2 regions of the Streptomyces sp. NPDC029152 genome follow, and region 2 is predicted to be linked to the other one. Evidence: riboswitches for the same ligand, from Rfam matches in the RefSeq annotation. Region 2 holds a riboswitch; the other holds the start of a gene.
What was found. A riboswitch is a leader RNA that binds a small molecule or an ion and turns the genes downstream of it on or off. The one in region 2 is predicted to bind glycine.
Positions count from the first base shown of each region.

Region 1: it holds a riboswitch for glycine, as region 2 does, so the genes downstream of both, gcvP (aminomethyl-transferring glycine dehydrogenase) here and gcvT (glycine cleavage system aminomethyltransferase GcvT) in region 2, are expected to answer to the same signal.

Region 1 is NZ_JBVHWR010000004.1:571,882-582,571, forward strand. It holds gene ACZ4V6_RS12110 (DUF5999 family protein) at 1-46, shown strand, start outside; gene ACZ4V6_RS12115 (TOBE domain-containing protein) at 344-739, shown strand; gene modA (molybdate ABC transporter substrate-binding protein) at 945-1,778, shown strand; gene modB (molybdate ABC transporter permease subunit) at 1,823-2,641, shown strand; gene ACZ4V6_RS12130 (ABC transporter ATP-binding protein) at 2,638-3,714, shown strand; gene ACZ4V6_RS12135 (TOBE domain-containing protein) at 3,741-4,169, shown strand; gene gcvP (aminomethyl-transferring glycine dehydrogenase) at 4,213-7,098, opposite strand; glycine riboswitch at 7,273-7,368, opposite strand; gene ACZ4V6_RS12145 (PRC-barrel domain-containing protein) at 7,506-7,883, shown strand; partial or broken gene ACZ4V6_RS12150 (DNA polymerase IV) at 7,799-9,349, opposite strand; gene ACZ4V6_RS12155 (MerR family transcriptional regulator) at 9,400-10,083, opposite strand; gene ACZ4V6_RS12160 (bifunctional nuclease family protein) at 10,281-10,690, opposite strand, start outside.
Region 2 is NZ_JBVHWR010000021.1:35,755-46,444, forward strand. It holds gene glyA (serine hydroxymethyltransferase) at 1-428, opposite strand, end outside; gene gcvH (glycine cleavage system protein GcvH) at 443-820, opposite strand; gene gcvT (glycine cleavage system aminomethyltransferase GcvT) at 934-2,052, opposite strand; glycine riboswitch at 2,096-2,212, opposite strand; glycine riboswitch at 2,213-2,306, opposite strand; gene ACZ4V6_RS31140 (AAA family ATPase) at 2,486-3,151, shown strand; gene ACZ4V6_RS31145 (enhanced serine sensitivity protein SseB) at 3,233-4,036, shown strand; gene ACZ4V6_RS31150 (enhanced serine sensitivity protein SseB C-terminal domain-containing protein) at 4,229-5,014, shown strand; gene ACZ4V6_RS31155 (ABC transporter permease) at 5,371-6,369, shown strand; gene ACZ4V6_RS31160 (ABC transporter substrate-binding protein) at 6,429-8,180, shown strand; gene ACZ4V6_RS31165 (ABC transporter permease) at 8,250-9,257, shown strand; gene ACZ4V6_RS31170 (ABC transporter ATP-binding protein) at 9,254-10,351, shown strand; partial or broken gene ACZ4V6_RS31175 (ABC transporter ATP-binding protein) at 10,348-10,690, shown strand, end outside.

The DNA of each region.
Region 1 (10,690 bases), on a different contig from region 2:
CGCCCCGCACCGCCCGCTCGGCGCCGGGCTGATGACCGCCGCCTGAGCACCCACCGGGCGGTACGACGCCGCTCCGCCCGGCATCCGGGCCGGCCCGCGGACACCTTCGCGGACCGGCCCGACGCGTACGGGCACTCACCTTCCGCCGAGTGCCCGCGATCGCGGAGCACGCCGACTCCCTCCAGGCCGCGCCGGAGCACGAACCACCGGCAGGCGTGGGCGGGGCGGCTGCCGGACACGGCCGCGCCGGCGCGGCCGACCCGGCGGCGCGGTCGCGAGCATCCACAGCGCGGCGGGACCCCTCCGCGCACCCCTCCCTCCGCCTCCGCCTATCGTGACCGGCATGCAGTCCTACACGATCGGCCAGGCGGCGCGGCTGCTCGGCGTCAGCCCGGACACCGCCCGCCGCTGGGCGGACGCGGGCCGGATCACCACACACCGCGACGAGGGCGGACGGCGGCTCGTCGACGGGCGGGACCTGGCCGCGTTCTCGGTCGACCTGGCCCGGTCGGGCGCCGCCGACGACGGCACCCCGTACACGTCGGCCCGCAACGCCTTCCCCGGGATCGTGACCGCGATCAAGCTCGGCGACGTCGCGGCCCAGGTCGAGATCCAGGCGGGCCCCCACCGGCTCGTCTCCCTGCTGACCCGCGAGGCGGTCGAGGAACTCGGCCTGGAGGTCGGGATGGAGGCCACCGCCCGCGTCAAGTCGACGAACGTCCATATCGACAGGGCGTGACCCGTCCCTGGACAGGGCATCCGGCACCCGACATCCGTACGAACGCACATGCAAGCCTTTCGATCGCCTGGGCTCGCTCATGCGATGAGACAGGAGACTTACCCCTCGCAGATGCGGAAGTATGATCGGCGCATCGGGAGTCCGACGTGTGCCCGGCCGCCGGACCCGCCGGACTCCCCACCCGTGACAGAGGGAGTGGCCCGTGATGACCCGTTCCGCGCGCAGGACCCGCAGCATCCGCCGGACCGTGGCGGTGACCGGCGCGGGAGTCGCCGCACTGCTGGTCCTGAGCGCCTGCTCGTCGTCGTCCGGCTCGGACTCCGGTTCCGGCACGGCCGGTTCCTCCTCCTCGTCCTCGAAGGTCTCCGGCACCGTCACCGTGTTCGCCGCCGCCTCGCTCAAGGAGAGCTTCACCGCGCTCGGGAAGACGTTCGAGAAGGAGCACCCGGGCGCCCGGGTCACCTTCAACTTCGGCGGCAGCGACACCCTGGCCGCCAGCATCACCAGCGGCGCGCCCGCGGACGTGTTCGCCTCCGCCAGCCCCAGGACGATGGCCACGGTGACCGACGCCGGGGACGCGGCCGGCACCCCGGCGACCTTCGCCCGCAACCGGCTGGAGATCGCCACGCTGCCCGGCAACCCGGACAGGATCTCCTCCCTGAAGGACCTCACCCGCTCCGGCCTGAAGGTCGTGCTGTGCGACAGGACCGTGCCGTGCGGCGCCGCCGCGCAGAAGGCCCTGGGGGCGAGCGGCCTGAAGCTCACCCCCGCCTCGTACGAGCAGGACGTCAAGAGCGCCCTGACGAAGGTCGAGCTGAAGGAGGCCGACGCCGCCGTCGTCTACAGGACCGACGTGAAGGCGGCCGGCGACAAGGTGGCGGGCGTGGACTTCCCCGAGTCGGCCGGGGCCGTCAACGACTACCCGATCGCCCTGCTGGAGCAGGCGCCCAACGCGGAGGCAGGCAAGGCCTTCATCGCGTTGGTGAAGTCCGCCGAGGGGCAGAAGGTGCTCACCGAGGCCGGGTTCCTCGCGCCGTGACGAGGCCTGCGGTGACCGAGTCCGCCGGGCCCGGGGCGGACGCCGTGGAGGGCGGGCCGCGCCGCGGGCGTTCCCGCGGGGGCGCCCGCACCGTGCCGGTGCCCCTGCTGGTGCCCGCCCTGGTCGGCCTGGCGTTCCTGCTGCTCCCGCTCGTCGCCCTGCTGGTGCGGGCCCCCTGGCGGAGCCTGCCCGCTCAGCTGACCAGCGCCGAGGTGTGGCAGGCCCTGCGGCTGTCGCTGGTGTGCGCCACCTCGGCGACCGCGCTGAGCCTGCTGATCGGCGTACCCCTGGCCTGGCTGCTGGCCCGCACGGACTTCCCCGGCCGCGGTCTCGTGCGGGCGCTGGTGACGCTGCCGCTGGTGCTGCCCCCGGTGGTCGGCGGCGTGGCGCTGCTGCTGGCGTTCGGCCGCAACGGCGTGATCGGGCAGTGGCTGGACGCGTGGTTCGGGATCACGCTGCCGTTCACCACGACGGGCGTCGTCCTCGCGGAGACGTTCGTGGCCATGCCCTTCCTGGTCATCAGCGTGGAGGGCACCCTGCGGGCCGCCGACCCCCGGTACGAGGAGGCCGCCACGACGCTGGGCGCCTCCCGTTTCACCGCGTTCCGCCGGGTCACCCTGCCGCTGATCGCGCCGGGCGTCGCGGCGGGCTCCGTCCTGGCGTGGGCGCGGGCACTGGGCGAGTTCGGGGCGACGATCACGTTCGCGGGCAACTTCCCCGGACGGACCCAGACCATGCCGCTCGCGGTCTACCTGGCGCTGCAGAACGATCCGGCGGCGGCGATCGCCCTCAGCCTGGTGCTGCTGGCCGTCTCCATCGCCGTACTGGCCGGTCTGCGGGACCGGTGGATGAGGACGACGTGAACCGACCGGAGCCCACCGCCGTCACCGCGCCCGGCGGCGGCCTCGACGCCAGGCTCGTGGTGGACCGCGGCGCCTTCCGCCTGGACGTGTCGCTGGCCGCCGCGCCCGGCGAGGTCGTCGCCCTGCTCGGCCCCAACGGCGCCGGCAAGACCACCGCGCTGCGCGCCCTGGCAGGTCTGCTCCCGCTCACCGGCGGTCATCTGCGTCTCGACGGCGTCGCCCTGGACGGCACGCCGCCCGAGTCCCGTCCGGTCGGCGTGGTCTTCCAGGACTACCTGCTCTTCCCGCACCTGACCGCGCTCGAAAACGTGGCCTTCGGCCCGCGCTGCCGGGGCGCGACCAAGGCCGAGGCCCGGGCCCTGGCCGCCGCGTGGCTGGACCGGATGGGCCTGGCCGGCCACGCGGGCGCCAAGCCGCGCCGTCTCTCCGGTGGCCAGGCGCAGCGCGTCGCCCTCGCCCGAGCCCTGGCGACCAGCCCCCGGCTGCTGCTCCTGGACGAGCCGCTCGCCGCGCTGGACGCCCGGACGCGGCTCGAGGTGCGCGCCCAGCTCCGCCGCCACCTGGCCGACTTCGAGGCCGTCGCGGTCCTGGTCACCCATGATCCGCTGGACGCCATGGTGCTGGCCGACCGCCTGGTGGTCGTCGAGCACGGCGCGGTCGTCCAGGAGGGCGGCCCCGCCGACATCGCCCGCCGGCCCCGCACCGACTACATCGCGCGACTGGTCGGCCTGAACCTCTACCGCGGTCTGGCCGACGCCCACACCGTCCGGCTCGACGGCGGCCCGGTCATCACCACCACGGAGGACCTGTCCGGACCGGTCTTCGTGGCGTTCCCGCCGAGCGCCGTGACCCTGTACGGGGAGCGTCCCGCCGGCTCCAGCGCGCGCAACCTGTGGCGGTGCGAGGTCGCGGGCCTGGAGACCCACGGCGACCAGATCCGCGCGGACCTGACCGGCGAACTCGCACTCGCCGCCGACCTCACCACGGTCGCCGCGGCCGAGCTCGGCCTCCACCCGGGCGCACCGGTATGGGCGACGGTCAAGGCGGCGCAGACCCACGCATACCCGGCATGACGGCACCACCGGGCTACGGTGCCCCCATGAGCCTGAGCATCCGTAACCAGCTCCCCGGCACCGTCACCGCCCTCACCCCGGGCGAGGTCATGACGACGGTCAGGGTCCGCCTGTCCGGCGGCCGGGACCTCACCGCGGCCATCACCCGGGAGGCCGCCGACGACCTCGGCCTGAGCGCCGGAACGGCCGTCCGCGCCCTGGTGAAGTCGACGGAGGTCTCCCTGGCCACCGGCCGGACCGAAGGCCTGTCGATCCGCAACAAGCTGCCCGGCGCGGTCACCCGGATCACGCTCGGCGAGGCCATGGCGGCCGTCCACGTCGCCGTGGACGACGCCGAACTCACCGCCGTGATCACGAGGGAAGCGGCCGAGGAACTGGGCCTCTTCGTGGGTTCCGACGTCGTCGCCCTGATCAAGTCGACCGAGGTCGCGCTCGCCACGACGCGGCAAGGGTGAAGGCCCCGCCCCGGACGGGGACGGGGCCTTCACCGCGGCCTGGTCAGTCCGCGTAGGCGTCCAGCGGCGGGCAGGAGCACACGAGGTTCCGGTCGCCGAAGGCCTGGTCGATGCGGCGCACCGGCGGCCAGTACTTGTCGGCCACCGACACTCCGGCCGGGAACACGGCCTCCTCGCGCGTGTACGCGTGGTCCCAGTCCCCGCCCAGGGCTCCGGCGGTGTGCGGAGCGCCCCGCAGCGGGTTGTCGTCCGCGGGCCAGGTGCCGGAGCCGACCTTGTCGATCTCCGCGCGGATGGCGATCATCGCGTCGCAGAACCGGTCCAGCTCGGCCAGGTCCTCGGACTCGGTCGGCTCGATCATCAGCGTGCCGGCCACCGGGAAGGACATCGTCGGCGCGTGGAAGCCGTAGTCGATCAGCCGCTTGGCGACGTCGTCCACGCTCACGCCGGTCGCCTTGGTCAGCGGGCGCAGGTCGATGATGCACTCGTGGGCGACCAGACCGCCCGGACCGGTGTACAGCACCGGGAAGTGCGGCTCGAGGCGCTTGGCGATGTAGTTGGCGGACAGCACGGCCACCTGGGTGGCGCGCTTGAGTCCCTCACCGCCCATCAGCCGGACGTACGACCAGGAGATCGGCAGGATGCCGGCCGAGCCCCAGGGCGCCGCCGAGATCGGTCCGACGCCCGTCTGCGGTCCGGCCGCGGGCTGGAGCGGGTGGTTGGGCAGGTACGGCGCCAGGTGCGACCGCACGGCCACCGGGCCGACGCCCGGACCGCCGCCGCCGTGCGGGATGCAGAACGTCTTGTGCAGGTTCAGGTGGGAGACGTCGCCGCCGAAGTGGCCGGGCTTGGCGAGGCCGACCAGGGCGTTGAGGTTGGCGCCGTCCACGTAGACCTGGCCGCCGGCGTCGTGCACCTGGGCGCAGATGTCGGCGACGTGCTCCTCGAACACGCCGTGCGTCGAGGGGTACGTGATCATCAGCACGGCCAGCTCGTCGCGGTGCTTCTCGATCTTGGCGCGCAGGTCCTCGACGTCGACCTCGCCGTCCTCGGCGGTCTTGACGACGACGACCTTCATGCCGGCCATGACCGCGCTCGCCGCGTTGGTGCCGTGCGCGGAGGACGGGATGAGGCAGACGGTGCGCTGGTCGTCGCCGTTGGCGCGGTGGTAGCCGCGGACGGCGAGCAGGCCGGCGAACTCGCCCTGCGAGCCCGCGTTGGGCTGCAGCGACACCTTGTCGTACCCGGTGACCTCGGCGAGCCGCTCCTCCAGCTCGCGGATGAGGGTCAGGTAGCCCTGCGCCTGCTCGGCGGGGGCGAAGGGGTGCAGCGCGCCGAACTCGGGCCAGGTGACCGGCTCCATCTCGGTGGTCGCGTTGAGCTTCATGGTGCAGGAGCCCAGCGGGATCATGCCGCGGTCGAGCGCGTAGTCGCGGTCGGCGAGACGGCGCAGGTAGCGCAGCATCGCGGTCTCGGAGCGGTGCGCGTGGAAGACCGGATGGGCCAGGAAGTCGTCGGTGCGCAGCAGCGCCTCGGGCAGCGTGTCCTCGGCGCTCGCGTCCAGCGCCTCGATGTCGCCCTCGACGCCGAACGCGTTCCACACGCCGCCGACCTGGGCGCGCGTGGTGGTCTCGTCGCAGGCGAACGACACGTGGTCGGCGTCGACGAGGCGCAGGTTGATGCCGTTCTCGCGGGCGGCGTGCACGATCTCGCCGGCCCGGCCCGGCACCCGCGCGGTGACCGTGTCGAAGTAGGCGGCGTGCACGATCTCGACGCCGCCGGCCGCGAGGCCCGCGGCGGTGACCGAGGCGTACCGGTGGGTGCGGCGCGCGATGGCCCGCAGCCCGTCCGGCCCGTGGTACACGGCGTACATGCCGGCCATGACGGCGAGCAGCACCTGGGCGGTGCAGATGTTGCTGGTCGCCTTCTCCCGGCGGATGTGCTGCTCGCGGGTCTGCAGGGCGAGGCGGTAGGCCTTGTTGCCGTCGGCGTCCACGGAGACGCCCACGAGGCGGCCGGGCAGGCTGCGCGCGAACTTCTCGTGCACGGCCATGTAGCCGGCGTGCGGCCCGCCGAAGCCCATCGGCACACCGAAGCGCTGGGTGGTGCCCACGGCGATGTCCGCGCCCAGCTCGCCGGGCGAGGTGAGCAGCGTGAGGGCGAGCAGGTCGGCGGCGACGGTGACGAGCGCGCCGCGTTCGTGCGCCTGGTCGATGACCGGCTTGATGTCGCGGACGGCACCGGAGGCGCCCGGGTACTGGATCAGGACGCCGTTGATCTCCCGCTCGGCGACCTCGGCCGGGATGCCGTCGCTCAGGTTGGCCACGACGACCTCGACGCCGGTCGGCTCGGCGCGGGTCTGGATCACGGCGATGGTCTGCGGCAGCGCGTCCGCGTCGACCAGGAACAGGCCCTTCTTGTTCTTGCCCATGCGCCGGGACAGGGCCATCGCCTCGGCGGCGGCGGTGCCCTCGTCGAGCAGCGAGGCGCCGGAGGTCGGCAGACCGGTCAGGTCGGCGACCATGGTCTGGAAGTTCAGCAGGGCCTCCAGGCGGCCCTGGGAGATCTCCGGCTGGTACGGCGTGTACGCGGTGTACCAGGCCGGGTTCTCCATGACGTTGCGCAGGATGACCGGCGGGGTGAAGGTGCCGTAGTAGCCAAGGCCGATCATGGAGTCGAGGACCTGGTTGCGGTCGGCCAGCGAACGCAGCTCGGCCAGCACCTCGGCCTCGGAGCGGGCGCCCGGCAGGTCCAGCGCGTCGGCGTTCTTGATCACATCCGGCACCGCGGCGGCCGTCAACTCGTCGAGCGAGCCGTAGCCGACCTGCGCGAGCATCTTGGCCTGGGCCTCGTGGTCGGGGCCGATGTGGCGCTGCTCGAAGGGTGCTGCCTGTTCGAGCTCGGAGAGCGGAGTGCGAGGGGCGGTCATTGCGGAGGCCTCCTGGTCTGACGACCTTCGAGGGGCACCACGGCGCGGGTGCCCGGACGGCCTCCCCCTCTGTCATCTCGACCTGAGAGCTTCACCGGGCCGCCCGAGGGCTGCCGGCTTTCACCGTCGGTGAGGGCGGAAGCCGTCGGCACCCGCCCTGCTTTCCAGAGTGACCTCGTCCGTGCGGTACGTGTGCCTGAGAGATTCCGGGGAGGATTTGCTCCTTCGGCGCCTCCGATGATGCCTGGAGGACTCTCCCGCACGGGGTCAGCAGCCGTCTGCCAGCCTACCAGCGAGGGGAACGCACGGACCTTCGAGTGGCCACTCTCCCCAATGTGCCCTTTTGTAGTACTGGTGGATGATTCGCCGGATGGTTTGCGACCGGAGTGCGACCAAGTGGAGGGCCCGTGCGTACCGACATCGATCCGCGCAGTCTGATAGGACGCAAGGCGTTCGACCGCAACGGAGCCAGGATCGGCACCGTCGACGAGGTCTACCTCGACGACGCCACCGGCGTCCCCGAGTGGGCGGCCATCCGCACCGGCCTCTTCAGCAGGGACGCCTTCGTGCCCCTGGAGCCCAGCGAACTGGTCGACGGCGCCCTGCGCGTGCCCTTCGACCGGACCCTGATCAAGGAGGCCCCCGACTTCGGCGTCGGCCGCCACCTCTCGCCGGAACAGGAACTCCAGCTCTACCACCACTACGGCCTCGACGTGGCCGCCGCTCCCCCGCTCCCGGACCACGACTTCGGCAAGCTGGCGGGCACGGGCAACGAGGAGAACTGAGGCCCCGCCTCCCGGTGAACGGCTCACGGGGCCGCCCTCGCACCCCTCTGCTCGGCGGCCTCGGCGGCCGGAGGGTGTGCGGCTCCCTCTCCGGCGGAGGCCGTCACCCCGCCCTCCCCGGGGTCTCGCGGCGCGGACACCACCAGCGGCAGCGGCTCGGCCGGCGCCAGCCGCGGATCGTCGACGGAGAAGGTCCGTACCCGGCCGGGCCCGGAGTACGGCGTCTCGAAGCGCACCGTGACCCGTCCCAGGCCGCTGCCCTGCACCCATCCGTGCCCGAGCTCCGTGTGCCGTACGTCGTGCCCCGAGGGCCATCGGCGCTCGGCCGGCGCCTGCCGGTGCTCCTCGGCGGGCCCGTCGTCCGGCTCCTCCGGGAGCTCCTCGGCCCGCTCCCCCGCCGCCTGCGCGAACAGGTCCTCCTGCGTGTAGTCGGCGAGCCCGCTGACGCCGACCCCCAGCAGCCGCACACCGCCCGTGGTGTCCACCGAGTCCAGCAGCCGGGCCGCCGCCTCCCGCACCACCGCCGGGTCGTCCGTGGGCCCGCGCAGGGTCTCCGAGCGCGTCAGCGTGGAGAAGTCGTACCGCCGCACCTTGAGCACGATGGTCCGGCCGGACAGCCCGGCCGTGCGCAGCCGCCGCACGCACCGGTCGGCGAGCCGTGCCACCTCCACACCGACCCGCAGGCGGTCGTGGATGTCCACGTCGTACGTGTCCTCGACCGACACCGACTTGGTCTCCCGCTCGGACACCACGGGACGGTCGTCACGCGCCAGCGCCATCGCGTACAGGGCGTGCCCGTGGGCCTTGCCGAGCAGCCGCACCAGCTCGTCCTCGCCCGCCTCGGCGAGCTCCTCGACCGTCGTGATCCCGGCCCTCCGCAGATGGTCACCCGTCGCCGGTCCCACCCCGGGGAGGATCCGGACGGACTTCGGGCCGAGCATGGCCCGCTCGGTCCCGGGATCGATGAGCACCAGCCCGTCCGGCTTGGCCTCCTCCGAGGCGATCTTGGCGAGCATCTTGGAGGCGGCCAGACCGACGGAACCGGTGAGGCCGGTGACGGCCCGGATGTCCGCGCGCAGCTTCGCCCCGGCCAGTCGCGCCGACGCCGCGTCCCAGGCCGCGCCACCGGCCTCCAGGTCCACGAACGCCTCGTCCAGGCTCAGCGGCTCGACCAACGGCGACAGGGCCCGCAGCAGCCGCATCACCTGCCCGCTGATCGACCGGTACAGCTCGAAGCGCGGGACGAGATAGGCGGCGTGGGGAGCGAGCCGCCGGGCCTGGCCCATGGGCATCGCCGAGCGGACGCCGAAGACCCGCGCCTCGTAGGAGGCCGTGGCGACCACTCCCCGCGGCCCGAGCCCGCCGACGACGACGGCCTTCCCGCGCAGGCTCGGCTTGGATGCCTGCTCCACCGAGGCGAAGAAGGCGTCCATGTCGAGATGCAGGATCGTGGGCGCGGTTCTCACGTCTTTGATGCTGCCCTACGCCACTGACAACGCCCCGCCCGCCGCGGTGTTCAGACCGCCCGGTTGCGGCGCCGCGCCAGTTCGTCCGCGGGGTTGGGCCCGACCAGGGTCTCCCCCGTGTCGATCCGCTCCCCGTGCAACTGGGACAACGCGCTCTCCACGTCCCGCCACACCACGCCGACGGCGATCCCGAAGATGCCCTGACCGCCCTGGAGCAGGGCGTGCACCTCGTCGGGCGAGGTGCATTCGTGGACCGTGGCGCCGTCGCTCATCAGCGTCATGCGCTCCAGGTCACGAAAGCCCCGTTCCCTGAGGTGCTGGACGGCGGTGCGGATGTTCTGCAGCGACACCCCGGTGTCGAGGAACCGCTTGACGATCTTCAGCACGACGACGTCGCGGAAGCTGTAGAGGCGCTGGGTGCCGGACCCGTGGGCGGGCCGCACGCTGGGCTCGACGAGGCCCGTACGGGCCCAGTAGTCGAGCTGCCGGTAGGTGATGCCTGCGGCGGCGCAGGCCGTCGGCCCGCGGTAGCCGATCTGCTCGGACGCCATGGACGTCGCCCCTCCGCTGCTCGGCACGGCCGCCGGCCGCTGCGGAGCGTGATCGGCCGCGCTGCCGTGCTGGGGATACCCCCCGCTCGAGCGGAGCCGAGGGCTCGGGGAAGAGTACGAGCCACCCACCCCGAGGCCGCGCCCGGGGCCACCCCCAGCCGTACCGTCGCCGCTCATTCTCACGCCGACCTCCGTCCTTGACCTGCCTCCTCGACGGTAGGCAGTCACCAAGGGTGCGTCAACGATCGCCACACTCGGCACGCCGGGTGATAATCACCCTAAGAGTGGTTTCGCGTACCCCGTCACGGGGAAAAGGTAGCCGAATGTGTCCGGAAGGGGCCGTACGACGCTGTCGTGCCGTCGCCGGCCCGTGTGCGTGACTACTGGTTGCTGGTGCCGAAGTCCTCCGGCGAGATCTGGTCGAGGAACTCGCGGAACTTCTCCACCTCGTCCTCCTGCTCGTCCGGGATGGCGATGCCGGCGTCGTCGAGCACCGTGTCGCTGCCGTAGATCGGCGTCCCGGTGCGCAGCGCGAGCGCTATGGCGTCGGACGGCCGGGCGCTCACCTCGACGCCGCTGGCGAAGACCAGCTCGGCGTAGAAGACCCCCTCACGCAGGTCCGTGATGCGTACTTCCGTGAGCTCCTGGCCGACGGCCTCCAGCACGTCCTTGAACAGGTCGTGGGTCAGCGGCCGCGCGGGGGCCATGCCCTGCTGGGCGAAGGCGATCGCCGTCGCCTCCCCCGGCCCGATCCAGATGGGGAGGTAGCGGTCGCCTCCCACTTCGCGCA
Region 2 (10,690 bases):
ACGACGTCGTAGAGCTTGCCGGAGAAGTTGATCTTCATGCCGTGGGTCAGGTGCCCGCCGTGGGCGAGGTTCAGACCCATGATCGTGTCGCCGGGCTTGAGCAGGGCGAACATCGCCGCCGCGTTGGCCTGGGCGCCCGAGTGCGGCTGCACGTTGGCGTGCTCGGCGCCGAAGAGCGCCTTGACCCGGTCGATGGCGATCTGCTCGACCACGTCGACGTGCTCGCAGCCGCCGTAGTAGCGGCGGCCGGGGTAGCCCTCGGCGTACTTGTTGGTGAGGACCGAGCCCTGCGCCTCCATGACCGCGACGGGCGCGAAGTTCTCGGAGGCGATCATCTCGAGGGTGGACTGCTGGCGGTGCAGCTCGGCGTCGACGGCGGCGGCGACGTCGGGGTCGAGCTCGTGCAGGGGGGTGTTCAGAAGCGACATGCGTCCGTGTCTCCTCAGGCGCCGGCGAATTCGGTGTACTCGTCGGCGGAGAGCAGGTCGCCCGGCTCCTCGCTGACGCGCACCTTGAACAGCCAGCCGCCCTCGAAGGGCGCGGTGTTCACCAGCGACGGGTCGCTGACGACGTCCTCGTTGACCTCGGTGACCTCGCCGGAGACGGGGGAGTACAGGTCGGAGACCGACTTGGTCGACTCCAGTTCGCCGCAGGTCTCGCCCGCGGACACGGTGGCGCCGACCTCGGGGAGCTGGACGAAGACGACGTCACCGAGCGCGTTGGCCGCGTGCTCCGTGATGCCGACCGTCGAGACGCCGTCCTCGGCGCCCGACAGCCACTCGTGCTCCTTGCTGTAGCGCAGCTGCTGGGGGTTGCTCATGGCCTGAATTCTCCTGTACGCGGGACAGTGCTGATGACGGGGGGACTGCTGGGACCACTGGTGGGCGGCGCGGGCCGGGCGGGGGCGACGAAGGGCCCCCGCGCGCCCGGTGTCTACTTCTGGCGCTTGTAGAAAGGCAGCGCCACGACCTCGTACGGCTCGTGGGTGCCCCGGATGTCCACGCCGACCCCGGCGGTGCCCGCGGCCGCGTGGGCGGCGTCGACGTACGCCATGGCGATCGGCTTGCCCAGCGTGGGGGAGGGGGCGCCGGAGGTGACCTCGCCGACCACCTCGCCGCCGGCGACGACCGCGTACCCGGCGCGCGGGACGCGGCGGCCCTCGGCGACCAGGCCGACCAGGACGCGGGGCGGGTTCGCCTCGGCCCGGGAAGCGGCCTGCTCGAGCGCCGCGCGGCCCACGAAGTCGCCCTCCTTCTCGAACTTCACCACCCGGCCGAGCCCGGCGTCGAAGGGCGTCAGCTCCGTCGTCAGCTCGTGCCCGTACAGCGGCATGCCCGCCTCCAGGCGGAGCGTGTCCCGGCAGGACAGGCCGCACGGGACCAGCCCTGCGCCCTCGCCCGCCTCGGTCAGCGCCTGCCACAGCCGGACGGCGTGCTCCGGCTTCACGAACAGCTCGAAGCCGTCCTCGCCGGTGTACCCGGTGCGCGCGATGAGCGCCGGGACGCCGGCGACCGTGCCGGGCAGGCCCGCGTAGTACTTCAGGCCGTCCAGGTCGGCGTCGGTGAGCGAGGCGAGGATGCCCGGGGACTCGGGGCCCTGCACGGCCAGCAGCGCGTAGGCGTCGCGGTCGTCGCGGACCTCGGCGTCGAAGCCGGCGGCCCGCTCGGTGAGCGCGTCCAGCACCACCTGGGCGTTGGAGGCGTTGGCGACCACCATGTACTCGGTCTCGCCCAGGCGGTAGACGATCAGGTCGTCCAGGATGCCGCCGTCCTCGCGGCAGATCATGGTGTAGCGGGCACGGCCCGGCTTCACGCTGCCGATGTTCCCGACCAGCGCGAAGTCCAGCAGGTCGGCGGCGCGCGGGCCGGTGACGGTGATCTCGCCCATGTGGGAGAGGTCGAAGAGACCGGCCCGGGTGCGCACCGCGACGTGCTCGTCGCGCTCGGAGCCGTAGCGCAGGGGCATGTCCCAGCCGGCGAAGTCGGTCATGGTCGCGCCCAGCGCGCGATGCGTGGCATCCAGCGCGGTACGGCGGAGTTCGGTACTGCTCATCGGTCGGTCGTCTCCCAGGACAGGACGGCACGGGCGAGGTCGGTCCTCCCCATCTGTCATCGGAACCTGAGAGGTTCGCCGTGACCACCGGAGTGCGGCGGTCAGGACTTGCACCTTGGGTGGGGCAGCCGTGGAGCGGCGGCCCGCTTTTCAGATGTGCCTCGCCCGCGCGGTAACGGTGCCTGAGAGATTCAAGGGAGGGACTTGCTCCTTCGGCGCCCCGGCGCGGCCGGGGACTCTCCCGCGCGGATTCAAACGGCCGGTATGCAGTTGGCGCCGCCATCATTGCACGCCGGGCCTGTTCGTGGCAGACCGTGATCTGTAACCGGCTCGTGGCAGTAAGCGCACGAAAACGCGAGACCGCCGCATTACCTTCTCTTTACACTCGACGGGGACGGGAACTCGTGAACCGCCCCAGGGGAGGACGATCACGGTGAACAGGACCACGGCTTGCGCAACGACCTCGGGCATCGCACTGCCGAAGCGGCCCGCCCCGGCCGGGGAGGCGCGTGCCGGACTGCCCGCACCCGTCGTCCGCGACCTGCGCGACCGCGACGGCCGCGGCCCGCGCGCCCTGCTCTTCGGGCCCCGCGACCTGGTGGTGGTCACCGGCCTGCCCGGCAGCGGCAAGTCCACCCTGATGCGGCGCACCGTGCGCGGCCTGCGCATCGACTCCCAGGACGCCCGCGACCGCTGGGACCGCCGCGTGCCGCGCCTCCTCCCCTACGCCCTCTACCGGCCCCTCGTGCGCCTCGCCCACTACGCCGGGCTGCGCCGCGCCCTGCGCTCCGGCCGGGGCGTCGTCGTGCACGACTGCGGCACGCAGACCTGGGTGCGCGGCTGGCTGGCCCGCGAGGCCCGCCGCCGCGGCGGCGCCCTGCACCTGCTGCTCCTCGACGTCGGCGCCGACGACGCCCTGGCCGGGCAGCGCGAGCGCGGCCGGGGCGTCTCGCGGTACGCCTTCCTGCGGCACCGCGCGGCGACCGCCCGGCTGCTGGCCTCCGTGACCGAGGGCAGCCTGCCGGCCGGCTGCGCCTCGGCGGTCGTCCTGGACCGGGCGGCGGCCGACGCGCTGCACCGGATCGCCTTCACGGGCTGAGGTGACGGTCCGTGGGCCGGTGGGGCCGAACGGGTTAGCCTTTTCAGCCACAGCAGCGGTACCCAGGCAGGCGGTAGGCAGATGGACTTCCCAGCGGACTTCCCGGCGGACCTCTCACCGGAGTTCCCGGCGCCGGCGCATCCCCACCCGCACGGCGGATGGCCCGGCAACGAACTGGAGGAGGTCCTGTCGGCCTCCCTCGGCGTGCCGGGCGCGGGCGGCCGGATCGTGGAGGTGCTCGGCCGCAGCTTCGTCTGGGTCCCGCTGCCCAACGGCGGCGGCCCGGACACCGGCCCCCTCGACCTGCCCACGATGGAGATCGACGGCCAGGCCCACGTGCCGGTGTTCAGCTCCGAGGAGCAGCTCCGCCGGGCCGCCGGCCCCCACATGGGGTACACCGTCGCCCCCGCCGTCGAGTTCGCCCGCGGCCTGCCCCCGCAGGTCGGCATCGCCGTGAACCCGGACGGCGTGGTCGGCGTCCCGCTGCCGCCGGCCGCCGTGGCCGAGCTGTGCCGGGCCGGACGCACCCCGCTGGACGGGGCCGCGTCCGGCGGCCGGGTCCGCCTGTTCGAACCCGACTGGCAGGACGACCCGGTCGACTTCCTGGCCGCGGCCCGCGCCGAGTTCACCGCCGTCGGCGTCGTCCGCACCGCCCGCCGCTGCCTGGCCGCCGTCGAGACCGCCGACCCGGTGATGTTCGTCGGCGTGGAGCTGTCCCACTGGGAGGGCGACGCCCGCGCGCTCCCGCTGGACGCCCTCGGCCGCGCCCTCGGCGCGGTCCCGGTCAGGTGGCCGGTCAACCTGGTCCTCCTGGAAGCGGTCCAGGACCCGGTCTGCGACTGGATGCGGTCACACGTACGCCCCTTCTACGACCGGGACGTGTGAACCCCGGACGGGGAGCGCCCCCGAAGCGGCGGGGATCGTGACACCTGCGGCTCCGCCGCGCGGGCGCGACCGGCCACGAGGCCCCCGCACCCGCCGGCGGACAACACCCCCCGGAACTCCGGAGCCACCGCCGCGGGGGGAGCCCTAAGCTGGGTCCACGACAGGAGACGGTTCTCGAAGGGTCGGTAAAAGGTGAGCGCGAGCGGTACCGCCGCGACCGGGCAGGTCGAGCACATGCTGCGCCAGGTGACGCCCGGGCGCTACGACGCCTACGAGGCCCTGCTGCGCGCGCTCGCCACCCCCGCCACCGGCCAGGTCTGGATGCTGCTGTGGCACGGCCAGGCCGGCTCCCCGGACGCCCAGTACGGGAACATGGAGGTCGGTGGCTACGGCTACGCGCCCTGCGTCACCTCCGCCCAGGAGCTCTCCGCCAGCGGCTGGAACCGGTCGTACGAGGTGGTCGACGGCCTGGAAGTGGCCCGCGCCCTCTATCCGGACCACTACGGTCTCTGGCTCAACCCGCACGCCCCCGGCGGTGGCGTCGGCATCCCCTGGCCCGACCTGCGCCGCATCGCCTCCGGCCTGGACCGCCAGCCCGCCGGCCCCTTGCGCCTGTCCGAACCGGCCATCGAGATCCCGCAGTTCTACGCCCTGCTCGCGCAGAACGCCCACCGCACCCCGGCGGTCCGCGCACTGCGCCGCGCCTGGGTGCAGCCGTCGCTGGGCGCGCCCTACCTCGCCATCGGCCTGGACGTGTACGACACGTCGCCGCCGGCCGTGGACGCGGTGCGCGCGATGATGCAGCAGTCCGTCGGCGCGGTGCCGGAGGGGCTGCCGGTGTCGACGGTGGCGATGACCGACGCGCACGACCCGGTCGCCCTGTGGCTGCGCGCCAACGCCCGCCCCTTCTACGACCGCGAGGCCCACGCGGCCCCCGCCGCCGGGTACGGCTACCCGCCGGCCCGCGGCGGCTACTGACGGGGCGACGGACCCCCGCCGGCCGTGTCGACGGCGTTCCGCGTCCTTCACACGACGGACACACTTCTTCGCGCGTAGATGACGGCGGATGGTCGCGAAGATCGTCGATTCCGCTGTTGTGTCCCAACTGTCCTTCGTTCGAAGGCTGTTACCCACTGTTCGGATAACGGAATCCCTAGCAGTGCATCACGGTTGCGCATACTTTCCCAGCCAGACCTGGCGGGTGATCGTGACGACGCTGAAGACTCCCGAGAAAGACACGGATCGTTCGATCCCGTGATCGAGAGCAAGTCGACAAAGCCGTAATCCACGGCGGGCGTAGGCCGGTCACCGCCGGCGAGAGGGGTCGGGTCACTGTGACCGCACCGATCGAGACCACCGGGGCGCAAGCCGAGGCACAGCCCGAGGCTGTCCTCGCCGGTGCCGAGAAGGGGCAGATCGAGGGCCGTTCCCTGGGACAGATCGCCTGGTCCCGCTTCAAGAAGGACAAGGTGGCCATGGCCGGCGGGGTCATCGTGATCCTGCTGGTCCTCCTCGCGGTCCTCTCCCGCCCCCTCCAGGCGCTCTTCGGCCTGGACCCCAACGCCCTCAACCAGGACCTGATCGACCCCAACACCTCGCTGCCCAAGGGTGACTTCGGCGGCATGAGCTGGGACCACCCGCTCGGTGTGGAGCCCAAGTTCGGCCGGGACATCGCCACCCGCATCCTGGAGGGCTCCTGGGTCTCGCTGGTCGTCGCCTTCGGCGCCACGATCCTGTCCAACACGATCGGCGCGGTCCTCGGCGTCGTCGCCGGCTACTACGGCGGACGCGTCGACGCGATCATCAGCCGGCTGATGGACACCTTCCTGGCCTTCCCCCTCCTGCTGTTCGCGATCGCCATCTCGGCGACCCTGCAGGGCGGCGCCTTCGGACTGGAGGGCCTGCCGCTGCACATCGTGGTGCTGGTCTTCGTGATCGGCTTCTTCAACTGGCCCTATCTGGGGCGCATCGTCCGGGGCCAGACGCTGGCCCTGAGGGAACGGGAGTTCGTCGACGCCTCGCGCGGGATGGGGGCCAAGGGCCCGTACATCCTCTTCCGGGAGCTGCTGCCGAACCTCGTGGGGCCGATCATCGTCTACTCGACGCTGCTCATCCCGACCAACATCATCTTCGAGGCGTCCCTGAGCTTCCTCGGCGTCGGCATCCAGCCCCCGCAGGCCTCGTGGGGCGGCATGATCAACGACGCGGTCGAGTACTACCAGGTCGACCCCCAGTACATGATCGTTCCCGGCCTCGCCATCTTCGTGACCGTCCTGGCGTTCAACCTGCTCGGCGACGGTCTTCGTGACGCTCTCGACCCGCGCAGCCGCTGACCCGCGGCTGCCACGGGGGCACCAAGGATTTGCCAACAATGGAGGGGAAGCAGACCATCATGCGAAGGTCAGCGCTGGCCGCGGTCGCGGCCATCGGCAGTGCGAGCTTGCTGCTGTCGGCTTGCAGCAAGGCCGATGACAACTCGGACAACAACGGAAAGAAGTCGGCTGAGGCCAACGCCGCGACCAAGGGTGTCGTCAACGCCTCCACCCAGAAGGGCGGGACGGTCACGTACGAGTACTCGGACGTCCCGGACTCCTTCGACCCCGGCAACACGTACTACGCGTACATGTACAACCTCAGCCGGCTGTACGCCCGCCCGCTGATGACCTTCCAGCCCGGCGCGGGCGAAGAGGGCAACAAGCTGGTCCCGGACCTCGCCGAGAGCAAGGGCGTGCCGAGCGACGGCGGCAAGACCTGGACGTACAAGCTGCGTGCGGGCCTGAAGTACGAGGACGGCACCCCGATCACCTCGAAGGACGTCAAGTACGCCGTCGAGCGGTCCAACTTCGCGCGTGACGTGCTCTCCCTCGGCCCGAACTACTTCCAGCAGTTCATGGAGGGCGGCGACAAGTACAAGGGCCCCTACAAGGACAAGAGCCCCGAGGGCCTGAAGTCCATCGAGACGCCGGACGACACCACGATCGTCTTCCACCTCAACCGTTCGTTCCAGGAGTTCGACTACCTGGTCGCGACGCCGCAGACGGCTCCGGTGCCCAAGGCCAAGGACAAGGGCATCGACTACGTCAAGAACATCGTGTCCTCCGGCTCGTACAAGTTCGAGAGCTACGAGGAGGGCAAGCAGGCCGTCCTCGTCCGCAACGAGAACTGGGACCCGAAGACGGACCCGCTGCGCAAGCAGTACCCGGACAAGGTCGTCGTCAAGCTCAAGGTCAACCCCGAGACGATCGACCAGGACGTCCAGGCCGGCACCGCGATCGACCTCGGCGGCACGGGCGTCCAGGCCGCGACGCAGGCGAAGGTCGTCAACAACGCCGACCTGAAGGCCAACACCGACAACACCTACGGTGGCCGCCTCGTCTACATGGCGATCAACACCCAGGTCGCCCCGTTCGACAAGCTCGAGTGCCGCAAGGCCGTCGAGTACGCCGTCGACAAGGTCTCCGTGCAGACCGCCCTGGGCGGCCCGATCCGCGGTGAGATCGCGACCACCGTCCTGCCGCCGGACATCACCGGCTACCAGAAGGCGGACACCTACCCGACCGCCGGCAACAAGGGCGACGTCGCCAAGGCCAAGGAGCAGCTGAAGGCCTGCGGCAAGACGGCCATCACCACCAACATCTCGGCGCGCAGCGACCGCCCGCAGGAGGTCGACGCGGCCACCGCGATCATCGCCTCGCTGAAGAAGGTCGGCATCAACGCCAGCCTGAAGCAGTACCCGTCGGGCAAGTACTTCACCGACTACATCGGTGTGCCGGAGTTCAACAAGAAGCAGAACATCGGTCTGCACATGATGCAGTGGGGCGCCGACTGGCCGTCCGGCTACGGCTTCCTCCAGCAGATCCTCAACGGTGGAGCGATCGGCCCGTCCGGCAACACCAACATCTCGTACCTGAACGACAAGCAGATCAACGAGACGCTCGGCAAGGCCATCGCCACCGAGGACGACACCGAGCGCAACTCGCTGTACGGCCAGATCGACAAGCGTGCGATGGAGCAGGCCGCCCTCGTCCCGCTGACCTACTTCAAGGTCCTGCTGTACCGCCCGACCACCTTCACCAACCTGGTGTCCACGGCGGCGTTCAGCGGTCAGTACGACTACCTCAACATCGGCACGACCAAGAAGTAGCCCCGGAAGGCAGGTGAAGGCATTGGTGCCCGCGGGCTTCGCGGCCCGCGGGCACCAGCGCCGGTCCCCGTGATCTCGTACATCCTCCGTCGGACGTTCGCGGCAGTGATCCTGCTGCTGGTCGTCACCGCGGTCACCTTCGCGATCTTCTTCCTGTTGCCGCGGCTCGCCGGTCAGACCGCCGACCAGCTCGCGCAGCAGTACATCGGAAAGAGCCCGACGAAGGCGGACATCCTCGCGGTCAAGCAGAACCTCGGTCTGGACCAGCCCCTGTACGTCCAGTACTGGCACTTCATCAAGGGGATCGTCAGCGGCGCCACCTACAACCTGGGCCCCACGACGGCGAACTGCAACGCGCCCTGCTTCGGCTACTCCTTCAAGACCCACGTCGAGGTGTGGCCGCAGCTCACCTCGCGTCTCCCGGTGACCCTCTCGCTGGCCGGCGGTGCCGCCGTGCTGTGGCTGGTCTCCGGTGTCCTGATCGGCGTGGTCTCCGCACTCAAGCCCCGCAGCGTCTTCGACCGCACCTTCATGGGCGTGGCGCTCGCCGGCGTCTCCCTGCCCATGTTCTTCACCGGCAACCTGCTGCTCCTGCTGTTCACCTTCCAGTGGCCCATCTTCGGCCGCACCTACGTGCCGCTCACCGAGAACCCGGCCCAGTGGGCCAACACGCTCTTCCCGGCCTGGTGCTCCCTGGCGCTGCTGTACTCCGCCATCTACGCCCGGCTCACCCGTTCGGGCATGCTGGAGACGATGAACGAGGACTTCATCCGCACGGCCCGCGCCAAGGGCCTGCGGGAACGCAGGGTCGTGGCCCGGCACGGCCTCCGGGCCGCGCTGACACCGATCATCACCGTCTTCGGCATGGACCTCGGCCTGCTGCTCGGCGGTGCCGTGATCACCGAGAAGGTGTTCTCGCTGCCCGGCATCGGCCAGTACGCGGTGCAGGGCATCACCGACAACGACCTCCCCCCGATCCTCGGCGTCACCCTGCTCGCAGCCTTCTTCGTCGTGATCGCCAATCTCCTGGTGGACCTGCTGTACGCCGCCGCCGACCCACGCGTGAGGCTCTCGTGACCGAACTCTCCAAGACCGGGGCCGCCGTGGGTGAGCCCACGACCCCGCCCTCGGACGCGCCCGACGCGTTCCTCGCGGTCCGCGACCTCAAGGTGCACTTCCCCACCGACGACGGCCTGGTGAAGTCCGTCGACGGGCTCAGCTTCCAGGTGGAGAAGGGCAAGACCCTCTGCATCGTCGGCGAGTCGGGATCCGGCAAGTCCGTCACCTCGCTGGCGATCATGGGCCTGCACCGGCTCGGCTCGCGCGGCAAGAACGTGCGGATGTCCGGCGAGATCTGGCTGGGCGGCAAGGAGCTCGTCTCCGCCGACCCGGACGAGGTGCGCCGGCTGCGCGGCCGCGAGATGGCGATGATCTTCCAGGACCCGCTGTCCGCGATGCACCCGTACTACACGATCGGCAGCCAGATCGTGGAGGCGTACCGGGTCCACCACGACGTCAACAAGAAGACCGCGCGCAAGCGGGCGATCGAGATGCTCGACCGGGTCGGCATCCCCGAGCCCGGCAAGCGCGTCGACAACTACCCGCACGAGTTCTCCGGCGGCATGCGCCAGCGCGCGATGATCGCCATGGCGCTGGTCAACAACCCCGAGCTGCTCATCGCGGACGAGCCGACGACCGCCCTGGACGTGACCGTCCAGGCGCAGATCCTCGACCTCGTCCGGGACCTGCAGAAGGAGTTCGGCTCCGCGGTCGTCCTCATCACCCACGACCTCGGCGTGGTCGCCGAGATCGCCGACGACGTCCTGGTGATGTACGGCGGCCGGTGCGTGGAGCGCGGTTCGGTCGACGACGTCTTCGAGCGGCCGCAGCACCCGTACACCTGGGGTCTGCTCGGCTCGATGCCGCGCGTCGACCGCGAGACCTCCGAGCGGCTCATCCCCGTCAAGGGCTCGCCGCCGAGCCTGATCAACGTCCCCTCGGGCTGCGCCTTCCACCCCCGCTGCCCGTACGCTGACGTCCCCAAGGGGGACGTCACCCGTACCGTGCGCCCGGAGCTCCAGCCGGTCGGCAGCGGACACTTCTCCGCCTGCCACCTCTCGCCGGAGGACCGCACGCGGATCTGGACCGAAGAGATTGCGCCGAAGCTGTGAGTGAGACCAAGAAGACGGACGCGACGACGGTCCCGGCCCAGGCCACCGCTCCCGAGGAGCGCGAGGTGCTGCTCAAGGTCGAGGGCCTGCAGAAGCACTTCCCGATCCGCAAGGGCCTCCTGCGGCGCCAGACCGGTGCGGTCAAGGCCGTCGACGGCATCGACTTCGAGGTGCGCAAGGGCGAGACCCTCGGTGTGGTCGGCGAGTCGGGCTGCGGCAAGTCGACCATGGGCCGGGTCATCACCCGGCTCCAGGACCCGACGGGCGGCTCGATCCACTTCGAGGGCAAGGACATCACGCGGCTGAACACGGCCGGGATGCGTCCGCTGCGGCGGGACA